Pigmentiphaga aceris: one gene and its partner. The protein of the gene in region 1 interacts with the protein of each later gene in a pairwise test. Links are inferred from orthologs where the notes say so. Each region holds a gene or a part of one and is shown in the gene's direction. Other genes may lie near its edges. The genes, in order: ftsH and hflK.

Evidence for each region.
Region 2: the proteins of ftsH (region 1) and hflK interact in binary tests that used the Escherichia coli proteins (3 or more experiments, as listed by UniProt). The link is inferred for Pigmentiphaga aceris from one-to-one orthologs.

The regions. Positions count from the first base shown.
Region 1 is NZ_CP043046.1:1,602,933-1,606,238, forward strand. Bases 313-3,298 are described here. They hold ftsH (ATP-dependent zinc metalloprotease FtsH), read left to right. Parts: upstream 313-856; coding sequence 857-2,740; downstream 2,741-3,298. Other genes in these bases: FXN63_RS06665 (RlmE family RNA methyltransferase), read left to right, coding at 313-792; folP (dihydropteroate synthase), read left to right, coding at 2,953-3,298. Outside these bases: more of FXN63_RS06665, read left to right, coding at 124-312; more of folP, read left to right, coding at 3,299-3,306. UniProt on the Escherichia coli protein: Acts as a processive, ATP-dependent zinc metallopeptidase for both cytoplasmic and membrane proteins. Plays a role in the quality control of integral membrane proteins.
Region 2 is NZ_CP043046.1:2,170,409-2,173,620, forward strand. Bases 251-3,142 are described here. They hold hflK (FtsH protease activity modulator HflK), read left to right. Parts: upstream 251-985; coding sequence 986-2,299; downstream 2,300-3,142. Other genes in these bases: hflX (GTPase HflX), read left to right, coding at 251-924; hflC (protease modulator HflC), read left to right, coding at 2,315-3,142. Also shown: more of hflX, read left to right, coding at 1-250; more of hflC, read left to right, coding at 3,143-3,205; FXN63_RS09210 (DUF2065 domain-containing protein), read left to right, coding at 3,209-3,212.

The DNA.
Region 1 (3,306 bases):
TGCCGCCACCGTCGCTTGAGCCCAACGTCACGGCACGATCCACGTCGATCAAGCTTCGCATTTGGAACCCGGGCACAATGCCGGGCGTTATTGTTTTTGTCTCACGCCGAATATCGGGCAATCATGGCCAAGAAAAAGTTTTCCAAAGAATGGATCATGCAGCACATCAATGATCCATACGTAAAGTTGGCCAAAGAGAAGGGCTATCGGGCCCGTGCCGCTTTCAAGCTCACCGAGATTCTCGACAGCGAGAAATTGCTGCACATCAACGACGTGGTGGTCGATCTCGGGTCCACTCCTGGCAGTTGGTCGCAAATCGTAAGCGAGCGCCTGGCCGGTGCCGGCGGCACGCTGCGCGGTCGCGTGATCGCCCTCGACATCCTGCCTATGGAACCGATACACGGCGTGGAATTCATCCAGGGCGATTTCCGCGAAGACGAGGTCTTGTCCCAGTTGTCCCAATTGGTAGGCAATCAGCAGGTAGACCTTGTTCTTTCGGATATGGCCCCAAACTTGTCCGGAGTGGGGATCGCAGACGCCGCGCGCATTCAGCACGTCTGTGATCTGGCGCTGGAGTTTGCGAAGGATCATTTGAAACCTGATGGCGCGTTGATCGTCAAAGCGTTCCATGGAACCGGGTTTTCCCAGATCGTTGAGAGCTTCAAAACGGTTTTCACCCGTGTCGTGGAGCGCAAACCCAAGGCCTCGCGGGACAAATCGTCGGAAACCTTTCTTGTTGCACGGAACCTGAAGGCTTCGGTGCTCGCGGGAAGGGTAGAATCAGGTAATTAAGTCGATATTCAGGCGATGGACGCGTTTGTCCGCAGCCGGTCGGTAATCTAGCGGGAGATCGACCTTGAACAATATGTTCTCCAAAGTAGCGGTCTGGATGGTGATCGCCCTCGTGCTGTTCACGGTCTTCAAGCAGTTTGAAGGTCGTGCCCGGCCGCAGGACACAGTGTCGTATTCGCAGTTCATGGACGACGCCAAAGCCGGACGCATCCAGAAGGTCGACGTCCAGAGCGATGTGCTCTACGTGACGCCGTCCGATGGCCGCCCCTACACCCTCACGTCGCCCGGCGACCTGTGGATGGTTGGCGATCTGATGAAGTTCGGTGTACAGGTGTCTGGCAAGGCCAAGGAAGAGCCGTCGCTGCTGATGAGCATCTTCGTGTCCTGGTTCCCGATGCTGCTGCTGATTGGCGTGTGGATCTTCTTCATGCGACAAATGCAAGGCGGTGGGCGCGGTGGTGCCTTCAGCTTCGGCAAGTCTCGCGCCAAGGTATTGGACGAAACCACGAACCCGATCACCTTCGCTGACGTCGCCGGTTGCGACGAAGCCAAGGAAGACGTGTTCGAGCTGGTCGAGTTCCTGCGCGACCCCAGCAAGTTCCAGAAGCTGGGTGGCCGTATTCCCCGTGGCGTGCTGATGGTCGGCTCGCCGGGTACCGGTAAAACCCTGCTGGCCAAGGCCATTGCCGGTGAAGCCAAGGTGCCGTTCTTCAGCATCTCGGGTTCGGACTTCGTGGAAATGTTCGTCGGCGTGGGCGCTGCCCGTGTCCGTGACATGTTCGAAAACGCCAAGAAGCAGTCGCCTTGCATCATCTTCATCGACGAAATCGATGCGGTGGGTCGTCAGCGTGGCGCAGGCCTGGGCGGCGGTAACGACGAGCGCGAACAGACGCTTAACCAGATGCTGGTGGAAATGGACGGCTTCGAAGCCAGCCAGGGCGTGATCGTGATCGCCGCTACCAACCGTCCGGACGTGCTTGACCCGGCGCTGCTGCGTCCGGGCCGTTTCGACCGTCAAGTCGTGGTGCCGCTGCCCGATATCCGTGGTCGCGACCAGATTCTGAAGGTCCACATGCGCAAGGTGCCGCTGTCCACCGACGTGGATGCAAACACCCTGGCACGCGGTACGCCTGGTTTCTCGGGTGCTGACCTGGCCAATCTGGTCAACGAAGCTGCGCTGTTCGCTGCTCGCCGCAACGGTCGTACCGTTGAAATGGGCGATTTCGAAAAGGCCAAGGACAAGATCATCATGGGTGCGGAACGTCGCTCGATGATCATGCCCGAGGAAGAGCGCCGCAACACCGCGTATCACGAGTCCGGCCATGCCATCGTGGCGCGCAAGCTGCCGAAGACCGATCCGGTGCACAAGGTCACCATCATCCCGCGCGGTCGTGCGCTGGGTGTGACCATGCAACTGCCGGAAGGCGATCGTTACAGCACCGACAAAGAGCGGATGCTGAACACCATCGCCGTGCTGTTCGGTGGTCGGATTGCCGAAGAGATCTTCATGAACCAGATGACCACTGGCGCATCGAACGACTTCGAACGTGCGACGGCCATTGCCCGTGACATGGTTACCCGCTACGGCATGACCGACAGCCTGGGGCCCATGGTCTACGCCGAGAACGAGGGTGAAGTATTCCTCGGTCGCAGCGTAACCAACACGACCAAAATGTCGGAAGCCACCATGCAGATGGTGGACAGCGAAATTCGCAAGATCATTGATGAGCAATACCAGGTTGCCCGCAAGATCCTGGAAGAAAATCGCGAAGCCGTGGAAGTCATGACGCGTGCTCTGCTGGAATGGGAAACCATCGATGCAGACCAGATCAACGATATCTGCGATGGTCGTCCGCCCCGTGCACCGACCCCGCCGGGCTCGTCGGGAAACAATCCCACCACGCCGCCCACGTCTGGTTTGACGCCGAACGCAGCAGCACCGGCTTGACGTAACAAGGCAGGCAGCGGCCAAGACAAGCATTTGCACGATAAGCGGTCCGCTGCTTTGTAAACAAAGGCGTCCTTCGGGGCGCCTTTGTTTTTGTCACGCTGCCGCAGCGTTATTCTTGAGCCCCCGCGCTGAGCGCGCCATGAATATGCGCAGACCGCAGATAATTCACGACTGTTTTTGCCAACGCACTGATCTCCAAGACTCGAATCATGAATTCCCTGTTTCTTTGCGGCCGTTTTGAGCTTTCGCTGGCGCGGCCGCTTGTCATGGGTATCGTCAATGTGACCCCAGATTCTTTCTCGGACGGGGGGCAACATGCCCGGCTGGACGCGGCCATTGCCCATGCCAGGCATCTGGTGGCCGAAGGTGCCGACATGCTTGATATTGGTGGCGAGTCCACCAGACCGGGGTCTGACTCGGTGCCTGAAGACGAAGAGTTGCGGCGGGTGGTGCCGCTGATCGAGGCCTTGGTCAGCCTGAACGTGCCGCTGTCGGTCGATACCTGCAAACCTGCGGTCATGCGCGCAGCCTTGCGTGCCGGGGCCGATATGATCAACGACATC
Region 2 (3,212 bases), 570 kb from region 1 along the record:
CTGGTCAATCATGCCCTGTCGCCCGGTCAGCAGCGCAATCTCGAGCGTGTATTCAATGTGCGCGTGGTCGATCGCGTGGCACTCATCCTCGACATCTTCGCGCTGCGTGCGCAAAGCCACGAAGGCAAGCTGCAGGTCGAGCTGGCCCAGCTTCAGCATCTGATGACCCGCCTGACCCGCATGTGGTCCCACCTGGAACGCCAGCGCGGCGGTATCGGCATGCGCGGTCCGGGTGAATCGCAGCTGGAAATGGACAAGCGAATCATCGGCGACAAAGTCAAGCGGCTGCACGAGCGCCTTGAACTGTTGACGCGTCAGCGCCATACCCAGCGTCGGGCGCGCGCGCGCAGCGGCACCTTGTCGGTGTCGCTGGTCGGCTATACGAATGCCGGCAAGTCGACGCTGTTCAACGCGTTCACGCGCGCTGACGTCTACGCAGCCGACCAGCTGTTCGCCACGCTCGACACCACCAGCCGGCGTATCTGGGTGGATGGGGCAGGGCAGGTCGTGGTGTCCGACACCGTCGGATTCATCCGCGAGCTTCCCCACATGCTGGTCGCCGCGTTCAAGGCGACGCTCGAGGAGACCATCAATGCCGATCTGCTGCTGCACGTGGTCGACCATTCAAGCCCGCAGCGTGACGAACAGATCTCCGAAGTGAACAAAGTGCTGAAGGAAATCGGGGCCGATCACGTGCCCTGCATTCTGGTCTATAACAAGATCGACATGGCCGGTCTCGATCCCGCAGTGGAAAGAGACGAGCATGGTACGATTTCGCGGGTATTTGTCAGCGCAAGCGAGCGCTCCGGACTCGATTTATTGCGCGGGGCAATGGTCGAGTTCAGTCAGCGCGCGGCCGTCGCCGAGGTTCCCGAAGAGGACCCGCGGTTCGACGCACGCCGTTCATCCATCAGCCCCCCCTAGTGGGGTCCGTTCCTGAGGGCGGGATTCCCGTCCGCCTCTCTGCGTACAAGAAAAGATGCTTCTGACTTCGATTTCAAGACTATTCAATCTGAACGATTCGAACTGGGGCCGCGGTGGCTCCGGCGGCAATTCCGGCAATGAACCGCCGCGTCGCCCTCCGGGCGGCGGTGGTAATAACAATAACGGCGGACCGCCGGATCTCGACGAACTCTGGCGCGATTTCAATCGCAAGCTGGGTGGCATGTTCGGCCGTAAAGGCGGTGGCAACGGGAATGGTGATGGCTCCGGCGGATCGCCGCGCTATGCGCCGCCTTCGCCGCGTCGCGCGCGTCTGGGCCTGGGTCTGGTGTTGCTGGTCATTGCCCTGATGTGGCTGGGCAGCGGCTTCTTCATCGTCCAGGAAGGTCAGGTTGCTGTCATTACGCAATTCGGCAAGTACGAGCGCACCACGCGTTCGGGCTTCCAATGGCGTCTGCCGTATCCGATCCAGGCTCACGAAACCGTGAACCTGTCGCAGTTGCGCACCATCGAAGTCGGTTTCCGCAACAACGCCCGTACCAAGGTCGGCCGTGAAGCGCTGATGCTGACCGATGACGAAAACATCGTCGATCTGCAGTTCGTGGTCCAGTACCGCCTGCGTGAAGATGGCGCACGTGCGTATCTGTTCGACCACCGCGCGCCTGACGAAGCCGTGATGCAAGCGGCCGAAACCGCCATGCGTGAAGTCGTTGGCAAGAAGCCCATGGACTTCGTGCTGTACGAAGGCCGTACCCAGGTTGCCGCTGAAGCCGTCGCACTGATGCAGCAGATCATGGATCTGTATCGCACTGGTGTGCTGATCAGCAGCGTGGCCATCCAGAATGCCCAGCCGCCGGAACAAGTGCAGGCAGCGTTCGATGACGCGGTCAAGGCCGGTCAGGATCGTGAGCGTCAGATCAACGAAGGTCAGGCTTACGCCAACGACGTCGTGCCGCGTGCCCGAGGCATGGCCTCGCGTCTGCTGCAGGAAGCCGATGGCTACAAGCAACGTGTGGTGGAAACCGCAGAGGGTGATGCAGCTCGCTTCGGCCTGGTGCTGACCGAATACCGCAAAGCCCCGCAGATCATGCGTGACCGTCTGTACCTGGACACCATGCAGCAGATCTTCACGCACACCAGCAAGATCATGGTTGATTCGCGCAGCGCCAACAATCTGTTGTATCTGCCGCTCGACAAGATCATGCAGCAAGCATCTCAGGAGTCCCTGTCCGCGGTCCGTGGCACGGGTTCGGCAAGCGTTCCGGCTCCCAGCCCATCGCTTCCGTCTACCAACGCGCCCGCACCCGAGAGCAATCGCATGCTCGACGGCCTGCGTAATCGCGACCGTACCCGCTGATAAGGAACGCCAATCATGGATCGTCTGATTCCCGCTGTAATCGGCCTGCTTATCGCGCTGGCCGCGTTGTCCTCTTGCATGTTTGTCGTCAAGGAACGCGACTACGCTGTCGTGTTCGCGCTGGGCGAGATCAAGGAAGTGATTCGCGAACCGGGCTTGTACTTCAAGCTGCCGCCGCCGTTCCAGAACATCGTCTATTTCGACAAACGCATTCTCACCATCGACAATCCGGATGCCGAACGTATCCAGACCTCGGAAAAGAAAAACTTGCTGATCGACTCGTTCGTGAAGTGGCGTATTTCCGATCCGCGCACCTTCTACGTCACCTTCGGTGGCAACGAGCGTAGCGCGCAAGAGCGTCTGTCGGCCCTGGTACGTGATGCCATGAACGCGTCGATCAATCGTCGTACCGTCAACGACGTGACCTCGAAAGAACGCGACAAGATCATGCAGGAAATCCGTACCAACGTTTCCGTACCGGCCAAGGCGCTGGGTGTGGAAATCATGGATGTGCGTCTGAAGCGTGTGGACTTCGTGCCGGAAATTTCGGAATCGGTCTATCGCCGCATGGAAGCCGAGCGCAAGCGCGTGGCCAACGAGCAGCGTTCGATCGGTGCCGCAGAAGGCGAGAAGATTCGCGCCGATGCCGACCGCCAACGTGAAGTCATCCTGGCGGAAGCTTATCGTCAAGCCCAGCAAGCCAAGGGTGAGGGCGACGGCGCTGCCTCGTCGATCTACGCCAATGCATTCGGCCAGGATCGTGATTTCTACAACTTCTACAAGAGCCTGGAAGCCTATCGGGAATCCTTCGCCAACAAGAGCGATGTCCTGGTGGTCGATCCTAGCTCGGAGTTCTTCAAGTACTTCAAGGCCCCGGGCGCAAGCTCGGCAGCACCTGCGCGTTAAGGCATGA